DNA from 3 places in the Robertmurraya mangrovi genome. Region 3 is predicted to be linked to each of the others. Evidence: riboswitches for the same ligand, from Rfam matches in the RefSeq annotation. Region 3 holds a riboswitch; each other region holds the start of a gene.
What was found. Region 3 has a riboswitch for thiamine pyrophosphate ahead of thiW (energy coupling factor transporter S component ThiW). Riboswitches for the same ligand answer to the same signal wherever they lie in the genome.

Region 1: it holds a riboswitch for thiamine pyrophosphate, as region 3 does, so the genes downstream of both, SM124_RS01920 (ABC transporter substrate-binding protein) here and thiW (energy coupling factor transporter S component ThiW) in region 3, are expected to answer to the same signal.
Region 2: it holds a riboswitch for thiamine pyrophosphate, as region 3 does, so the genes downstream of both, thiM (hydroxyethylthiazole kinase) here and thiW (energy coupling factor transporter S component ThiW) in region 3, are expected to answer to the same signal.

The regions. Positions count from the first base shown of each region.
Region 1 covers NZ_JAXOFX010000001.1:369,147-375,875, reverse strand. The annotation lists gene SM124_RS01935 (NupC/NupG family nucleoside CNT transporter) at 1-528, shown strand, start outside; gene SM124_RS01930 (NAD-dependent protein deacylase) at 617-1,333, opposite strand; gene SM124_RS01925 (TetR/AcrR family transcriptional regulator) at 1,394-2,017, opposite strand; TPP riboswitch at 2,269-2,378, shown strand; gene SM124_RS01920 (ABC transporter substrate-binding protein) at 2,500-3,504, shown strand; gene SM124_RS01915 (MTH1187 family thiamine-binding protein) at 3,517-3,807, shown strand; gene SM124_RS01910 (ABC transporter permease) at 3,807-4,577, shown strand; gene SM124_RS01905 (ABC transporter ATP-binding protein) at 4,574-5,335, shown strand; gene SM124_RS01900 (TatD family hydrolase) at 5,319-6,086, shown strand; gene SM124_RS01895 (DUF3231 family protein) at 6,230-6,729, shown strand, end outside.
Region 2 covers NZ_JAXOFX010000017.1:71,207-77,935, reverse strand. The annotation lists gene thiE (thiamine phosphate synthase) at 69-731, opposite strand; gene thiD (bifunctional hydroxymethylpyrimidine kinase/phosphomethylpyrimidine kinase) at 728-1,537, opposite strand; gene thiM (hydroxyethylthiazole kinase) at 1,550-2,359, opposite strand; TPP riboswitch at 2,692-2,798, opposite strand; gene SM124_RS19430 (flavin monoamine oxidase family protein) at 2,874-4,295, opposite strand; gene SM124_RS19425 (amino acid permease) at 4,344-5,735, opposite strand; gene SM124_RS19420 (aromatic ring-hydroxylating oxygenase subunit alpha) at 5,809-6,729, opposite strand, start outside.
Region 3 covers NZ_JAXOFX010000001.1:52,645-59,373, forward strand. The annotation lists gene SM124_RS00385 (ABC transporter ATP-binding protein) at 283-1,182, shown strand; gene SM124_RS00390 (ABC transporter permease) at 1,175-2,428, shown strand; TPP riboswitch at 2,504-2,615, shown strand; gene thiW (energy coupling factor transporter S component ThiW) at 2,725-3,234, shown strand; TPP riboswitch at 3,282-3,394, shown strand; gene thiC (phosphomethylpyrimidine synthase ThiC) at 3,490-5,262, shown strand; gene SM124_RS00405 (hypothetical protein) at 5,240-5,440, shown strand; gene SM124_RS00410 (metallophosphoesterase family protein) at 5,574-6,729, shown strand, end outside.

The DNA.
Region 1 (6,729 bases), 320 kb from region 3:
GAGATGGATAAAGATTCAACAAACGTAATTGATGCAGCTGCAAGAGGGGCTAGTGTTGGACTACAATTAGCTTTAAATATTGGTGCCATGCTTTTAGCTTTTATCGCTTTAGTTGCACTAATCAATGGACTACTAGGGTGGTTGGGCAGCTTGTTTGGCTTTTCAGGAATTTCCTTGGAGATGATTTTAGGCTATCTTTTCTCACCTATCGCATTTGCTATCGGTGTTCCTTGGGATGAAGCTATCATCGCTGGAAACTTTATTGGCCAAAAGCTCATTTTAAATGAATTTGTGGCTTACTCAGCTTTCGCTCCAGAAATCCCGAATTTATCTCCAAAAACCGTGGCGATTGTAAGCTTTGCTTTATGTGGATTTGCCAACATCTCATCTATGGCCATTTTATTAGGAGGATTAGGTAACTTAGCACCTAGTCGAAGAGCAGACATTGCCCGTTTAGGAATTAGAGCTGTCATTGCTGGTGCCCTCGCTTCCTTACTGAGTGGTGCAATTGCTGGAATGTTGTTTTAGCCCGTAAATTCTCCTCATTGTGATACAACAAAAAACGCTTGAAAAAACATTCCCAGTTATACTTCAAGCGTTTTTTCTTTATACACTCTCACAAACCAAGCTGATTATTTAATTCCACTAGTAATTCCCTAATTTTTCTATTGTGAATGACTTCATCAGCATACGCATCGAGTTCTGTTGGCTCCATGTTAATGATGACAAGCTTTGCCCCCATTTGCTTAGCTACTAAAGGAAATTGATTAGCAGGTGTGACACTTAGTGAAGAACCCAAAACGATAAACAAATCTGCTTTTTCTGATTCTGTAACGGCAAAATCGAGGGCCTCTTCAGGAAGCATTTCTCCAAATAAAACAACAGATGGTCGTAAAACTCCCCCACATTCGCATGCAAATTGTTCCCTTAAATATTCTTCACTCGAATACGACTTTCCACAGTTCTGACAGTGAACCTTTTGCAACGTTCCATGTAATTCAGCCACTTTTTTGCTACCAGCTTGTTGATGGAATCCATCTACGTTTTGAGTAATAATACTTTGGATTATAGCTTTCTCTTCCCATTGGGCTAGAATTTTATGACCAATATGCGGCTTACATTCATTTAAGCCAATCACTCGATGACGATAAAACTCAATAAACTCATTTACATTTTCATTTAAAGCTTTCGTGCTAGCAAATTTACTTGGATCCTTTTGCTTCCACATTCCAGATTGAGAAGATCTGAAATCGGGTAAACCACTTTCTGTAGACATCCCAGCACCTGTTAATAAAACCGTATGATGAGATTCCTTTAACCATTTTAATAACACTAAAAATACCTTCTTTCTATTAAAATGAACCTCTTGCTAGAAACAAGAGGTTCGTTCATATTAAGACTTTGTCTCCAATAAGGTATCCATAACCATACCTTTCATGCACTCCAATATATTTTGGTATGGGTATTCCTTATATAGCACAGCTTGGACAGTAGCACCATCAATGATCGTCCAGAATAGGTTTGCAACCATAATCGGATTGATATCCTTCTTGAATTCTCCTGTTTTCACACCTTGTTCTACAATCTTTGTTACGAAATCAATAAAAAACCTGTTTCCTCTCTCTTGTAAAAGTAACCGTAAATTTTCATCTCTAGAGGAGTGAAGACGAAATTCATAATGTACCACAATCGTTTCTTTCCTATCTGGATCGAAGGGATCAATAGATATGTATAAGTCAAATAAATATAAAAGTCTTTCAGTTGCTGTCTGAAAAGAGTTTATTTTTTCTGTTAAAAGCTCATTTGTTTCATTCGTTTGTTCATTCATTAATTCTAAATAGATTTCTTCTTTACTCTTAAAATAGTTATAAATAGCACCCTTGCTAATACTTGAATGGGCAACAATATCATCAATAGTTGCGGCTTGAAACCCCTTTTTTGCAAAACAAGCAAGCGCACTATTTAAAATTTCTTTTTTCTTCTGTCGCTTATACTCTTCAGAAACAATAGGGGGCATGTGTTCTCCTCCGTAACTTTGTACAAATTATTTTTTTATTAAATCATAGTTATTAAACAGTCACAACCTTTATTAGAAACGACTAGTCAGTTTAAATTGTACTGAAAATTTTGATTTATTACAATAAACTTCTTTTACAAGTAAAAACATACTTTTAGTAGTCAATTAAAAATAATCTGTTATAATGAGTGAGGAATTAACAATATAAGAATAAATTTCAATTTCTTCACATTGAAACTTATTCAAATAGGTAAGAATAGTAGGGGAACTGGTGTTGCCGGTTGAGATTGCATCCTTTAGTTGCTGACCCTTTGAACCTGATCTGGCTTATACCAGCGTAGGGAACATATTCTAAAAACAGTACATGTCTATTGTTTACGGTATGCGCCCAAAGGTCTTTTCCTTGGGCGCTTTTTGTTTTCCTAGGCTGCTTTAGCCCTTACCTAAGAAATTTTTCACATACATAGGAGGCTCGGTACAAAATGAAAAAAGGATGGTTAGTTGCTTTATGTTCTTTGTTTTTGATAACTGGATGTGCAGGGAATCAAAATGGAGAAACTTCTGAAGGACAAAAAGAAGAGAAAAAATCATTAGAAAAAGTATCTGTTGTTCTCGATTGGACTCCAAATACAAATCACACTGGTTTATATGTTGCAAAAGAAAAAGGATATTTTGAAGAAGAAGGTTTAGACGTTGAAATAATTATGCCAGGGGAAGCAGGTGCTGACCAGTTAGTTGCTTCTGGAAAAGCTGAATTTGGTGTTAGCTACCAAGAAAGTATTACATTAGCGCGTGTGCAAGACGTTCCCTTAGTATCCATTGCCGCAATCATTCAACATAATACATCTGGTTTTGCTTCACCTGTAGATAAAAATATTAAATCGCCGAAAGATTTTGAAGGTAAATCCTATGGTGGATGGGGATCTCCCGTTGAAAAGTCAGTAATTGCATCTCTCATGCAACAAGAGGATGGGAATGTTGAAAAAGTAGATTTCGTTAATATGGGAGACACTGATTTCTTTACTGCCGTAAAAAGAGACATTGATTTTGCTTGGATTTATTACGGTTGGACGGGAGTAGAAGCAGAGCTTCGTGGAGAGGAAATCAATATGGTTTATTTAACCGACTACTCCGAGAAATTGGATTACTATACACCGGTACTCGCTACGAATGAAAAAATGATTTCAGACAATCCAGAGACAGTAAAAGCTTTTATGAAGGCTGCAGCTAAAGGCTACCAATATACAATGGACCAACCTGCTGAAGCAGCAGATATCTTATTAGCCGCAGCACCTGATTTAGATGCAGACTTAGTGAAAAAAAGCCAAGAATGGTTAGCATCTAAATATCAAGATGATGCACCTAGATGGGGTGAACAGAAGCTTGAGGTCTGGGAAAACTACGCCAATTGGATGTTAGAAAACAAACTACTTGAAGGCGAGCTAGATGCGGAAAAAGCCTTTACAAATGAATTTTTACCTGAATAAGGAGGGCTAGTCATGGCAAATGCATTAGTGAGTATTCAAATCATACCCAAAACAAAAAATGGTGAAAGTGTCATTCCATATGTAGATGCTGCAATTTCAGTGATAGAAGCATCCGGCGTAAAGTATGAAGTACATCCTTTAGAGACGACCATGGAAGGAGATCTTCAGGAATTATTTAATATTATCTCGAAAATGAATGAAAAAATGATTGAACTTGGAAGTAGCAACGTAATCTCTCAAGTTAAGGTACTCTATCAACCTGAAGGTATTACAATGGATCAATTGACGGAGAAGTATAAGTAATGAAGGAATTTTTTAAGAAGGGATGGAGACCATTAATGGTTCTCCTCCTTTTGTTCATTATCTGGGAGATTACTGTAAAATTCGCCGATATTCCTAAATGGTTACTTCCCCCACCATCCAATATCATGATGGAAGGATATTCAGGCTGGGAACCGTTCATGCCCCATCTAGTTTCAACCATACAATTAGCTCTATTGGGGTTTATTATTGGATCAGTGATTGGACTAGCGACAGCTATCCTATTGCACCTACTGCCGACTGTTAGGGAATCAATCTATCCTTTACTTATTCTAACTCAAAATGTACCCATTATTGTGTTGGCACCACTTCTCGTTATTTGGTTTGGATTTGGACTGCTACCTAAAATCATTGTGATCACTTTGGTTTGTTTCTTCCCCATCACTGTAGCTGCACTAGATGGTTTTAGGCAAACAGCTCCAGAGTTAAAACACTACATGAACATGGCAGGTGCTACAAAAAGCCAACTTTTTTGGAAACTAGAATGGCCTTATTCTTTACCTTCCATTTTTTCAGGTTTAAAAATATCTGCTACATATAGTGTAATGGGAGCCGTTATTTCTGAATGGCTTGGTGCAAAATTAGGAATTGGTGTCTATATGACGCTTGCTTCCTCCTCTTTTCGGACGGACCGAGTTTTTGTAGCCATTTTTGCTATTATGATTCTTAGTTTATTATTCTTTTTCCTTATTGTTTCAATAGAAAGATATCTAGTCCGCTACCGAGTGAAAGGAGTAGATACGAAAAAATGAATGTATTAACGGTCCATAACTTAAGTAAAAAATTCGATCATCAAGTAGTCATTGAAAATTTAAACTTAGCAATAAAAGAAGGAGAATTTGTCTCTATTTTAGGGCCGTCTGGTAGTGGTAAAAGTACATTTTTCAACCTAGTTGGCGGGATCCTAGCCCCAGACTCCGGTTCCATCCTATTAAATGGAGAAACAATCAATGGGAAACGAGGATTTATTAGCTATATGCCACAAACTCCTTCTCTGTTTCCTTGGAGAACGATTCTACAAAATGTATTACTTGGACAAGAACTACATGGAAAAACAGACAAAGAGAAAGCCATCCACATGTTAAATAAAGCCGGATTAGGAGATTATCTCTCTGCCTATCCAGATGAGTTATCTGGTGGAATGAAGCAAAGAGCTGCTTTTATTAGAGCCTTACTTAGCCCTGGTTCAATCATCTGTTTAGATGAGCCTTTTTCAGCTTTAGACGAACTTACTCGCCATGAAATGCAAAACTGGCTTCTATCCATTTTGGATGATTACCGAAAAACAGTTCTCTTTGTTACTCACAACATTGAAGAGGCCCTATATTTGTCGGACCGTATTCTCATACTCTCTGATAAACCTGCAAGCGTGGTCAAGGAAGTGATTGTTCCATTCACAAGACCTAGAGAAGAAAGCCTATTACTAGAGGAAGATTTTTTCAAGTGGAAAAGAGACATCCATCTTGTACTTAAGGGATTAGGAAGTGACTCGAATGGTAAAAATGATTGATTCTCATATCCATTTAGATTTATATCAGGAAGAACAGCTTGAACAGCTTTTAAGTTCGTTGGATTCTATAGAAGCACTTATTACTGTATCCTTTCATCTACATTCTTGTAAAAAAAATCTGCTTATAGCAAGCAAAACTAATAAGATAAAAGTAGCATTTGGATACCATCCGGAGCAGTCTCTCCCCGACGAAGCCTCAACGGAGGAGTTGTTTCAATGGATTAGACAGAATCAGCATCGCATGATAGCAATTGGAGAAGTCGGCCTACCTTACTACTTAAGAAAAGAACACCCTGAACTAAAACTAGAAGGATATGTAGAATTGTTAGAAAGGTTTGTTCTTCTAGCAAAAGAGCTGGATAAACCCATTATTCTACATGCTGTATATAAAGATGCGTCTATTGTATGTGACCTTTTAGAAAAGCATTCTGTTAGCAAAGCTCATTTTCATTGGTTTAAAGGAGATTCAAGCACCATTCGCCGTATGGCTGATAACGGCTACTTTATTTCTGTAACTCCAGATGTATGTTATGAAAAAGAAATACAGGAACTAGTAGAAATGTATCCAATAGACCAGCTAATGGTCGAAACAGACGGGCCTTGGCCTTTCGAGGGACCATTTCATGGTAAAATGACACATCCCGTGATGATTCAATCTTCTATCAGACAAATCTCTGAATTGCTTAATATGTCAGAACAACAAATAGTGACCATTGTTAGAGATAATGTCAGGAGGTTCTTCTGTTTATAATTTTGGGTAAGTAAGAGGCTGGTTAAATCCAAGCCTCTTTTTTTCTAATAAACAGACTCCAAGAGTACATGCAATGATTTGAATATTTAACAAAGCTTTACAAATAATATAACAAGGAAAATTAATGAGAGGATTTGAATGATATGGAGCTACATCATCATCCAAAACTAACTTCAGCGGAAATCGCTAATCTATGGAGTACATACTTAAATGATACAGCCATCATTTGTCTATTAACCCACTTTTCTAAACATACCGAGGACTTAGATATTGAGACAATCGTAAAGAAAACACTTGATATTGCAATTGACCATGTTGAAAAAGTTGGGAAAATCCTAGAAAAAGAGAAAATTCCGCTTCCAAAAGGTTATCCCGTCAAGGAACATGTCAATTTAGATGCACCTAAATTGTACACAGATATATTTTATAGTGATTTCATATATAATGCTTGTCGTTTTGCTCTTGTTTCCCATGTTCAAGCTTTAAATTTGTCGGCTAGAAATGATATTACAGAGCTCTTTCGCTCCTTTTATCAAGACACCAGTTCTTTACTTATAGAAATAATTGAAGTTATGAAAGGAAAAGGGATTTTTATTCGCCCTCCTTACATTCCTTACCCTGAAGAGCGAGATTTTGTTGATAA
Region 2 (6,729 bases), on a different contig from region 3:
TAAATATCAAGTATTCATTGATTTTACCCTAAAATAAAAGGTATCTGGTTTTCCAGATACCTTGATCGTTAGCTAATTGGAGAATGGTTAGTATCAACACTTTTACGTATACTTCTTGCAGCCTCTTTTACCGATGGAGCTAAGCTAATGGCAGAAATAACAGAAACTCCATCACCACCAGCTTCCATTACAGTATGAGCATTTTCAGCATGAATACCACCGATTCCTACAATTGGAATGCTGATCCCTTTATCTCTCAATTCTTTAATAAGAGATACTCCTTGTACTGGCTTTGCATCTGTCTTTGTTTGGGTCGGGAAAATCGGTCCAATTCCAAAATAATCGGCACCTGCATTCATTGCCATAATGGCTTCTTCATGGTTATGTACAGATACACCAAGAATCATATTGCCTATTTTTTTTCTAACCATTTCAACGGGTTCGTCCTCCTGACCAATATGAACTCCATCAGCGTTAATGGCTATAGCTAAATCAATGTCATCATTTACAATAAAGGGGATATTCACTTTTTTACAAAGCTTTTGTAGTTGTAGGGCTAGATTTAGTTTCTGTTCGTCTTTTAGTGCCCCTTCTCCTTTTTCTCGATATTGAAAAAAGGTAATGCCTCCATCAATCGCTTCTTTTAAAACATCTAAAGGGTTCCTATTGCAATTTGTACTGCCCATAATGAAATATAACTTCAAATGGAATCTTAACTGTTCAGCAGTCATATTCTAGTCTCCCTTAGACTCTTCCTATAAGCTCCATGGTTTGTTGGTCCATGACCTAGTCCAATGTAAAGCTGGTCTTCAATTGCAGCCTGAATAAAGTCTTTTGCTGTTTTAACAGCTTTTTCAATTTGAATTCCCTTCGACAGTTCTGCTGCAATAGCTGCCGAAAAAGTACAACCCGTTCCGTGCGTATTTTTTGTCTGAATTCTATCACTTTCAAAAATGATAAAATTTACTCCATCGTATAAGAGGTCATTGGATTTCAAGGGGTCTGTGTCATGCCCCCCTTTAATCACTGCATTTTTTACACCCAAATCTATCAATCTTCTAGCTGCCTCTTTTTTATCTTCAAGACTCTCTATTTTCATACTAGTTAACTCTTCTGCTTCTGGAATATTTGGTGTAACAATGGTTGAGATGGGAAGTAAATATTTTTTTAGAGCTGAAATGGCGTCTAATTTTAGTAGGGAAGCTCCACCTTTAGCGATCATAACGGGATCCACTACCACATTCGTCCATCCATATTGTTTAATTTTTCCTGAAACTGCTTGAATAATTTCTCCATTAAAAAGCATCCCTGTTTTGATTGCGTCCGTTCCCATATCTGTACCTATGGAGTCCATTTGTTCAGCAACTGCATCTGGTGTAAGCGGGAAAACTGCTTGAACTCCTAATGTATTTTGAGCCGTAATGGCTGTAATAGCAGACATACCAAAAACCTCTAACTCCTGAAAGGTTTTAATATCCGCCTGAATCCCTGCACCACCACCACTATCTGAACCTGCTATGGTTAACACTTTCCTCAATGTCTAATCCCCCTATTCAACTCTTTCAAAAGAGCTATATTTTCGTAAATCATCTTCAGTTATAAGAGACAATTGATTTAAAAACTCGATTTGAAAGCTTCCTGGACCAAGTGTAGCTGTCCTTTTAGCGGCCATTTCTGCTGCTACTCCATACGTAGTTAAAGCAGCTACTGAAGCTAGCATGTAATCTGTTTCAACAGAGGCAAATGCTCCAACTACTGAAGTTAATAGACAACCAGTGCCTGTTACTTTTGTTAATAATGAATGTCCATTGCGAACAATATAAGTTTGATCACCGTTCGAGACTACATCATCTTTCCCAGTAATGATTACGATGGTGTTAAGCTTTTTAGCTGTTTTTTGAGCTAGCTCTCTAATATTCCCTTTTGTATTTCCAGCATCTACACCTTTGATATCCCAATTTTCTCCCGATATATTAGCAATCTCTGCTGCATTCCCCCGAATAACGGCTATTTCTATTTCGTTAATTATTCTTCTAGCTGTCTCCGTACGATAAGGAGTAGCTCCTGTACCAACAGGATCAAAAATAACCGGAACTCCTGATTGATTAGCTGATTTCCCTGCAATCATCATCGATTCAACTACTTGAGAATGGAGTGTCCCCATGTTTAGAACTAGTGCCCCAGCAATTTTGGCCATATCCGCAACCTCTTCAGCTGCATACGCCATAACAGGTGAAGCACCTAAAGCTAATAACCCATTCGCAGTGAAGTTCGTTACCACTACATTCGTAATATTATGTACAAGCGGATTAACCTCTCTTACTTTATTTAATAAGTTAAATACTTGACTCTTTTCCATGAGCAATTCCCTCCTAAGGTAAAATAAAATAGTTTAAAGAAGATGCAAATCCTGATCTAAGTAGGCTGTTTTCATATAGTTGTAGTCTACTCCTTATTTACAAGTCTGAGTTGATTGGAGCGGAAGGTACTTGACTCCTGCAGGAAAAGAGGGGATGGGAGACCCCACAGGCGGCACGCCGAGGAGGCTCCCATCCCTCCCTGCGGAAAGCAAGTACCTGGAGCGGAAATCAACGGGTAATGTTTAAAACAACCAATCTATCTGAAAAAAACCTAAAATAAAAAGCCAGACCCATAAAAATGGACCTGGCTGGTTGGTTAGTAAAAGAAACATGCATCTTTTGACTACTTTCCTACGCTGGTATAATCCAGATCAGGTCCAAAGGGTTAAAAAACATCCGTTTTTCTCTCAGCTCCAATGAGCACCCCTAGTAGTTAAACGTATTCAATTCTCTTTTATAGTAACTTTTCAAACAATGAAAGTAAACAGTAGATTACTACAATAATATAGTAAGTTAGTTCTTTATAATATTCTTATTTTGCAACAGAAACTCTTTTTTTAAAGTCGTGTTTCCAGTTAAAAAATGATGAACACGTCTTCCTGTTTTAATACCTGACTCAATGGCACCATCGATAAATCCGGCCCAACCGTTCGCATAGGTTGACCCAGCTAAGAACACAGCATTTTCAGGTGTATTCCAAGCCTCCTGAAAGGACGTTAGTTGATTAGGCTTTAACATAGGCCAGGTTTCTTTCGTAAACTCATCATTGACCCAATCATGACCGGTACATTCAAGTACTTCTACATCAGGTAACCAATACTTCAGTGCTTTCTCCACATCTTCACGATTGTTAGGATCTAATTTTTTAACATCAGCACCAAAACCTACGATAATGCTATCTTCACCTACATAACGATCTAAATGGACAGAGTTTAATGGATAATCTCCATGTGCTAAAGCATCAAAAGGCTCTAGTTTTCCTTTTAGTTTTGCCCAAACTTTAACTCCCTTTGAAGTCTGCCCTTCCTTCGATGAAGCCTGTTTTTCTTTTGAAAGTGGCGGTGAAAATTCAACATCCTTTAAGGTCGTTAAAGGTACCGTAACGATTACAGCTTTTCCAGTGTACGTTTTTCCTTTTTGTGTAGTTACAATCACTTGATTATTTTGCTGTTCAACTTTCTTCACTACAGTGGAAAGTTTCAAATCGGCGTCGGCGTCAGATGCCATGGCTTCAATAAGTGCTTTTGTACCTTTCTTAATCCTGAAACTTGAAATCATTGCACTATGTGTATCCCAGTTCCCTTGTGAGAACACCCACCAACGAAAGATTTGCGTAAGTGCACCTTCCGCAGGGGAACCACAGAAATCTGAGGCAACCCAACCGTGAATAATATCATACTCTTCTTGAGTTAAATTAAACTGTTTTAAAAATTCGTCTGCCGTCAGTTTATCTAAGTCTTTCATATCTGGAGATGAAAGTGGTTGAAAAGGGAGTGGCATATTTTTATTGCTTTCTTTCATTAACTTTTCAATAGGACCTCTTAACTTTTGTCTAAACTCAGGAACCGTTGAGGAATAAGTTTTGTTATTTGTAATCCAATATACCTTTTCAGCTTTAGGACCTGTCGTTAATTCTAAATCGTATCTAGTAATCTCTGTCCAGACGTAAGGTTGATGCCAGTGAACATAAGTCCCACCCATTTCAAGCTCAGAATCTAGACGTTTGTCTACCCAAGTTCGGCCGCCAATTCGGTCTCGTGCTTCTAAAACAAGTACATTATGTCCTAGTAATCTTAATTCTCTTGCTGCCGTAATACCAGAAAAGCCTCCACCAATAACAATGACATCATACTTTTTTTCTTTCATATATAACTCTCCTCCTTGAAAAACTTCATTTCCTAGAGTTAGTTGTTTAGTATGTGAGTTAATATTCATCATGAGAAAACCCCAGCACCCACTACTAGCATACTGGAGTTTTTCCAATTATATTTCTTCTTTTACATCGATTTCTGATGATTTTCTCTTGGTATAAACAAAGTGATAATAGAGATAACTCGCTACCACAAAGCCGAAGCCCCAATACAGGGAAGTTCTTTGAGTCGGATCAAAGGCTGTAAAGACGAAGATCGCTAAACACATAACGATACAAAGTATAGGAACGAAGGGGTACCATTTTACTCGGTATTTTAAATCTTCTATTTTCCCTCCACCCGCAACATATTGCTTTCTAAATTTAAGCTGTGCTACGGCGATGGCTAACCAAGTTAATGTCCCTCCAATTCCACTGATAGCAAGTAAGACGACAAACAATGTATCAGCAGCCACATAGCTAGTTAATAAGGAAAGTAAAGCAAACGCTAGTGTTACAAGTAACGCATTTGAAGGTACTCCTCGTTTATTTAATTTCGCTAATGCTTTCGGTGCCATATTTGTGTTGGCTAATGAATAAAGAATCCTAGTACAAGCGAACAATCCTGTATTACCAACAGATAATATCGCTGTTAAAATGATGAAGTTCATAATATCGGCCGCGTATGGAATTCCTACCATATCAAATACAGTTACAAATGGACTCTCTAATACACCTGCTGTTTTCCATGGAACGAGAGCACTTAAAACAAAGATCGCTAAAACATAAAATACTAATACACGGATAACAATGGCTCGAATGGCTTTTGGAATATTCTTCTCAGGATTTTCTGTTTCTCCTGCAGCAACACCCATAATCTCAGCCCCTTGGAAGGCGTAAATTACGGTCATCATAGAGATAAAGACACCAACCATTCCTGCTGGTAATAATCCATCACCAATAAAGTTTGAAAAATACGGTGTAGGTTCATTTCCTAAACTAATGACACCAAACATAGCGCAAAGACCAATAATAATGAATAAAATAACGGCTAAAACTTTAATTCCAGCAAACCAATATTCTGTTTCTGCAAAGCTTCTCGTTGTAAGTGAGTTGATGGTAAACAATAAAATGATGAAAATCGCACACCAGATCCAAACAGGCGTATCAGGGAACCATCTTTTCATTAACACACCTGCAGCAACAAACTCAAGTCCAACATACAAAGCCCAGCTTAACCAGTACACCCAACCGACAACAAACCCTGTTGCTGGACCTATAAACTTGGTCGCATGCGCTTGGAACGATCCCGAAACTGGCATAACCACGGACAATTCTCCTAAACAAACCATTGCTAAATACATGAGTAGTCCACCAACAAGATAGGCTATAATTGCACCGAATGGCCCTGCTTCTCCAATGGCATAACCAGATCCTAAAAATAATCCAGTACCAATAATTCCTCCAAGTGACATCATAAATAAATGTCTACTCTTCATGGCTCTTTTTAACTCAGGTTGACTCATATTTTCACCTAGCTTTCACATAAAATATGTTTTTAGTAAGCGCTTTCAATCCTTGGTGAAATGAATAGGAAGTCTATCTATTTTTATTTAAAAGAACATCTTTCAAATCTCTCTGAATCATTAAGTGAAAATGATGTACTAGATTCTCAGTTAAAGAGAATCGACCTTGTTCATAAGCTCCCGTATCTATCCCTTTTTGTACCATCTCACAAATCTCCAGGTCTTCTTTTCTTACTAATTCATCAATGGCCATTAATTTTTCCTCTTCTTCAGTAATTTCTTCATTCATAAAGAATGTCGTATATACGTATTTCGTTGTTCGGTGATCAATAGGAATAGACTGATGAATCGATAAATTTGCCGGTCCAGGATCAAAGGAAAACCACGTGTTAGGATAGAGCCAATAATACCTTCCACCTTGTCCCAACGGAAAATCCAATTTTAACCCTTTTAAAGGAGTTCCTTGATAGGAATAGTTTTCGTGCATCACATATTCATACTGGTTCATATCTAATTTTGAAACGAGTGCTTTATGAACAATGGAACAATGATCACATTCTAGATAATTATCAATGCCAATTTTCCAGTTTGATTGACAAATGGTTTCTTTCACACGTACTTTTTTTAGGTTGGATAGGTTATATTTCTTTACATGTTTGAATAAATCAGGATAGAGAGAGGACATAGAAGGTGCGTTTGGATCAAGATTTACAAAAATGAAGGATTCAAATACTTCTAATTTTATCTTCTTTAAACAAAATTCCTTAGGATTAAAATTCTCTACACCGTTCATATTTGGAGCGCGATTAAGGGTTCCATCTAAACGGTAAGTCCAAGCGTGATATGGACAAGTAAGGATTGGTTTATTTCCCTCTCCCTCAACTAGCTTAGAAGCTCGGTGTCTACAAACATTATAAAATGCACGTAGTTTACCATTTTGGTCATATGTGACGACAATCGGACGATTTGCTATTTCAGCGGTAATATAGTCACC
Region 3 (6,729 bases):
TGCGAATTCTTCCTCGGGAGGAAGTCAAGCCTCCTGTTCGTCTGTGGGGTCTTGACCTTTCCTCTATTTCCCGTAGGAGTCAAGTACCTTCCCCTCCAATCAACTCGGTGCTTAGTTTTTAATAACCTTTTGTACCATATATTGTTTTAAAATAGCATAATATAAATCTATGTTTTTCAATACAAAATATAAATTAATAATTAAAATTAGACATTCTTTTTTGGAAAATTGAACCTTTTTGTATTTTTAATCGTATAAGTTATTAGAATAGGAGGAGTTTTTATGGTGTTAAGGATTGAGCATGTTACGAAAAGGTTTGGGGATTTTACAGCTGTTGATAATCTTTCTATTAGTATTCCAGAAAAAGAAATGTTTGGATTTTTAGGGGCAAATGGTGCTGGGAAGACAACGACTTTTAGAATGATTCTAGGCTTACTAAACCCAAGTGGTGGGACTATTACGTGGGACGGGAAGCCAATTAATTATTCTACTAGTCATTTAATTGGGTATCTGCCGGAGGAAAGAGGTCTGTATCCGAAGCTGAAAGTGAAGGACCAAATTGTTTATTTAGCTAGATTAAGAGGAATGCAAAAACAAGATGCTTTGAAAGAACTAGATGTTTGGTTAAGTCGTTTTAAGGTCCCTGAATATGCAAATAAGAAAGTAGAAGAGCTTTCGAAAGGAAATCAACAAAAAATACAATTCATTGCGGCTGTTATCCATAGACCGAAATTACTTATTTTAGACGAGCCATTCAGTGGACTTGATCCTGTCAATGTTGAACAGCTTAAAGAGGCTGTTTTAGATTTAAAGAATAATGGGACCACCATTGTTTTTTCCAGTCATCGAATGGAACACGTAGAGGAAATGTGTGAACATTTATGTATCATGCATAAAGGTAGCCCTGTTGTACATGGCTCTTTGAAAGAAATTAAACGTTCATTTGGAAAGAAAAACTTAGTTATTCATGCAGACTTTTCCCTTGAATTTCTAATGGACTACCCAGGAGTTATGAAATCAAAAAAGACAACAGAGGGTATTCACCTACAAATAGAAGGAGAAGAAGTTGCGGAAAAGGTATTAAAAGAGATTGTAGGAAAAGGCTTTATTCGGAAATTTGAAATAGAAGAACCATCCTTAAACGATATCTTTATAGAGAAAGTAGGTGCAGCATATGAGTAATTTTTGGGTTATTTTATTTCATACTTATATTAGCAAATTAAAGACAAAATCTTTTATTATTACAACTTTAGTCACGCTTGTCATTATTGTCGGTCTTACTAATCTAAATACTATCATGGAGACTTTTACTAAGGACGAAAAAGGAACAAACATAGCTGTAATAGATGAAACGGCAACACTTATACAGCCTCTTCAAGAACAATTGAAAATCGTTAATGAAGAAATAAAGCTTACTAATTATGAAAAAACAGAGGAAGCAGCTGAGAAAGATGTAGAAGAAGGTAATTATGAGGGCTTACTGTTATTAAAATTTAATGAAGAAAACTTACCAGTAGCTACTTTTAAAGCAAATACGGTTGCAGATACAACCTTATCACAAGAACTACGGAATGGCTTGCAGCAAATCAAAACGCAATTGGCAGCGAATCAAATTAATCTGACTCAAGAACAGTTAGGAAAGCTTTATGAGCCTGTTCCATTTGAAAGTATAGCATTAGCTGAAAACGCAAAAACCGAGGAGGAACTTAACCAAGCTCGGGGATTAGTTTATGTATTGCTATTCTTTATTTATTTTGCCGTAATCATGTATGCAAGTATGATTGCAATGGAAGTGGCGACAGAAAAATCATCACGTGTAATGGAGATTCTAATCTCAAGCGTATCCCCAGTAAAGCAGATGTTTGCTAAGATATTGGGAATTGCTTTGTTAAGTTTAACTCAAATGGTCTTACTAATTGGAGTAGGATACTATTCAGTTAAACATAATATGGACTCTTTAGAAGGTGGCTTCTTTAGCTTCTTTGGATTCGGTGACGTACCGTTAGCAACGATTGTCTATGCTTTAATATTTTTCTTATTAGGATATTTCCTATATGCAACCTTAGCAGCCTTTTTAGGTTCACTAGTTAGTAGAATTGAAGATGTTCAACAAATGATTACGCCAATGACTTTATTAGTGGTTGCTGGATTTATGATTGCCATGTTCGGACTAGGTCAACCAGAAACACCATTTATTCAAATTACTTCTTATATTCCGTTCTTTACACCGATGCTTATGTTTATGCGTGTAGGAATGTTGACTCTACCAGTTTGGGAGCCACTTTTAGGGATTGTTATATTACTCATTACCATTATACTGCTAGCGATATTTGGAGCTAGAGTATACAAAGGGGGAGTATTAATGTACGGAAAATCAAATTCCTTTAAAGATATTAAAAAAGCTCTACAACTTACGAAGAAGGATTAGTTTATTAGAGATAAAGAAAAATATATTTGCAAATTTTACCTTATGTGTTATAGTTGCAATGAAAATAACATATTCTTACGTCACTGGGGGTGCCGGATATTGGCCGGCTGAGATTAAGACCTATAGTCTTTGACCCTTTTAACCTGATCTGGTTCGTACCAGCGGAGGGAAGTGTATTGACTTTTGTCTACATACGCAGATTCCTATTGCTGGAGTCTGCTTTTTTTGACTCCAAAAAATAGAGGATTTAATTAGTATGCACACCCCCAGTGAAAACCACAATTGGAGGGATTTTTATGGGGAAAACACAAAAGTTAACGTTAACGGCAATGATGGTTGCAATCGGAACACTAACCAGTCATATGTTTTATATTCCGATAGGCTTTGCCAAAGTATTTCCTATGCAACATTTTATTAATGTATTATCTGCTGTATTATTAGGACCTTATTATGCAGTAGCCCAAGCTTTTACCGTCTCATTATTAAGAAATATGATGGGAACAGGCTCTCTATTTGCTTTCCCAGGCAGTATGATTGGAGCTCTCCTGGCAAGTCTAATATTCTTAAAAACTAGAAAAACGTTATTTGCAGCATTTGGTGAAGTAATTGGAACAGGAATATTAGGAGCCTTAGCCTCATATCCAATTGCTACACTTTTATTAGGAAAAGAGGCTACTCTATTCGGCTTTGTGCCAGCATTTATAGTGAGTTCCATAGGTGGAGCGGCAATAGGCTTCATAATTTTAACTGTATTCCAAAGAAATGTAGGACTGAACAGAGAATTAAATAATGTTAGTAAGTTCTAAAAACGAACATATAACTAATATCTTTATAGAGAAATAAATTTAATAGAAAAATCTACTAGGGGAGTCCTATAGCAGGGCTGAGAAAAAACGCGCGTAAAGTTTTTGACCCTTTGAACCTGATCTGATTCATATCAGCGTAGGGAAGTAGTCTGACAGTGCGATTATTCACGCACTCTTCATCTACTTACACTCGGGTTCCTTATTGGGAACCCGTTTTTTATTTTTTGAGCAAACAAACAAATTGGAGGTATAACCATGCAAAAAGAGAAAAATCAATTACAACCATTAAATCAGTTTCCAGGCAGTAGAAAGGTTTATGTAGAAGGTGGGAGCACAGATATACAAGTTCCAATGAGGGAGATTTATCAATCAGCAACGGAAGGAATTTTTGGAACAGAAGAAAATGCACCAATTCGAGTGTATGATACGAGTGGACCTTATACAGATCCTAATTACGAGGTTGATATTTATAAAGGCTTACCGAAGCTTCGTCAAAACTGGATAGTAGAGCGTAATGATGTTGAGGAATACGAAGGTAGAGAAGTCAAACCAGAAGATAATGGCTATCGAAATGACGTGGATGGTAGAATTGTAGAAGTTTTTCCTAATGTTGTAAAAAGGCCTTTAAGAGCAAAAAAGGGCTCGAATGTAACTCAAATGCACTATGCGAAAAAAGGCATGATCACACCTGAAATGGAGTTCATCGCTATAAGAGAACAGCTTGACCCAGAGTTTGTACGTAAAGAAGTAGCATGCGGAAGAGCCATTATCCCTGCTAACATTAATCATCCTGAAAGCGAACCAATGATTATTGGACGTAACTTTCATGTGAAAATAAATGCGAATATCGGAAACTCTGCGGTGTCTTATTCTATTTCAGAGGAAGTAGAGAAAATGACTTGGGCAACTAGATGGGGTGCGGATACCATCATGGATTTATCAACAGGGAAAAACATACATACAACAAGAGAATGGATTATTCGTAACTCTCCTGTACCTGTTGGAACTGTACCTATTTATCAAGCATTAGAAAAAGTGAAAGGTGTTGCAGAAGATTTAACTTGGGAGGTTTATCGCGACACGTTAATAGAACAGGCTGAACAAGGGGTTGATTATTTCACCATTCATGCTGGAGTGCTATTAAGATATATTCCAATGACGGCAAAAAGAACGACAGGAATCGTGTCACGTGGAGGATCTATATTAGCTCAGTGGTGTTTGGCTCACCATAAAGAAAACTTCTTATACACTCACTTTGAAGAAATCTGTGAAATCTTAAAAGCGTATGACATTGCTGTTTCTTTAGGAGATGGACTACGACCAGGATCGATTGCAGATGCAAATGATGAAGCACAATTTGCAGAGCTAGAAACATTAGGTGAATTGACGGAGATTGCTTGGAAACATGATGTTCAAGTTATGATTGAAGGTCCAGGGCATGTGCCAATGCATATGATTAAAGAAAACATGGAAAAACAATTAGAAATTTGTAAAGAAGCTCCTTTTTACACGCTCGGTCCTTTAACTACAGATATTGCACCGGGATATGATCATATTACATCAGCTATTGGAGCTGCCATGATTGGCTGGTTTGGAACAGCCATGCTCTGCTATGTAACGCCTAAAGAGCATTTAGGACTTCCAAATAAAAATGATGTTCGTGAAGGGGTTATCGCTTATAAAATTGCCGCACATGCAGCTGATTTAGCTAAAGGCCATCCCGGTGCACAAGTGAGGGACAATGCATTATCAAAGGCTCGATTTGAATTCCGCTGGAACGATCAATTTAATTTATCTTTAGATCCTGAGAGGGCTAGGGAATATCATGATGAAACCCTACCAGCTGAAGGAGCTAAAACGGCTCACTTCTGCTCTATGTGCGGACCAAAGTTTTGTTCTATGCGTATCTCTCAAGATATTCGAAATATGGCTCAAAGCGGAGAGAAAAGTGAAGAGGAAATTATTGCAGAAGGAATGAAAGAAAAGGCAAAGGAGTTTGTCGACCATGGCTCAGCCATTTATAAGTAATCATTCCCCTCATACGGTTAGTGAGCTTAAGGAAGAAATTAAAAGGCTGAAGGAAAATATTCAAATGCTTGAGTTGGAAATACAACATATTCAGAAGAACTGTAAGCATGTTTTCTTAGAGGAGCAAGGTTTTCGAAAATGTATGAAGTGTCATAAAATTGATGTCTATTACTATTAAGCTAACATTTAACCCTGCCGTTTGGTGGGGTTTTTACTATATTTAAATAGGTTAAGAAGTAATGATGGGATAAGAACGTGCATTCGCCTTTTAAAGGTGATAGAATGGTAAAAAAACGGTTGTGAGGAAAAAAATGAAGGAAATAAAATTTATACATACAGCAGACCTCCATTTAGATAGCCCTTTATTAGGTTTAAAATATCTGCCAATAGATATATTTAAAAGGCTGCAAGAAAGTACTTTTCATGCTTTAAGAAAAATAATTGATACTGCCATTGATCAAAAGGTGGATTTCATCATTATAGCTGGTGATATATTTGACGGTGAGGACAGAAGTATCCGAGCTCAAGTCCGTTTTAAAAAAGAAATGGAGCGCTTAGAAAAACATAATATTAGTGTTTTTGTCATTCATGGTAACCATGATCATTTAAGTGGGAATTGGACAAAGATTGAAATGCCGGAAAATGTATTTGTTTTTGGAGAGAATGTAGAAGTAAAGGGTTTCAGCACTTCCCATGGTGTTACAGCTAGTATATATGGCTTCAGTTATCCTGTGCGCCATGTATATGAACGGAAAATTGACTCTTATCATAAGGAAATGGATGCAGACTTTCATATTGGGATTCTTCATGGAAATTTAGAGGGTGGAACGGACCATGGAAATTACGCACCATTTCAACTTAAAGACCTAATGGATAAAGGGTTTGATTATTGGGCTTTAGGTCATATCCATAAGAGAACAATCTTATCTGAGCAGCCGCCTATTATTTATCCGGGTAATACTCAAGGTAGGCATAAAAAAGAGAGTGGCCCAAAAGGTTGCTATATAGTTACACTAAACGAATATCAAAGTGATTTAACATTTATTGAGACAAGCGATGTTATTTGGACGACTGAAAACATTGATGCAAGGGATTGTAAAACATTTGATGACCTATATAGACTTTGCCTACAAACAATGGACGGTTTACGTAAGGAAGGAGTTGGACAGTTACTGAACTTTAGTATAGTGAACTTAAATAATGAATTCTTAAACCTTCAATATTTAAAAGATGAGTTGCTGGACGCTTTACAAGAAGAGGAGAAAGTTGAAGATAATTTAATATGGCCCTATAACATCGAACTAGAGGAAGCGGTTGGTTGGAAACGAAATGAGCTTGCTTCAGAATCAGATTTTTATGAAGAAATCTTTAGGGTAATGGATGGATTGCAAAATATAGACGAAATGGTTGCTTCTTTATATGAACACCCAGTAGGAAGAAAGTTCTTACAACCACTAACTACAGAAG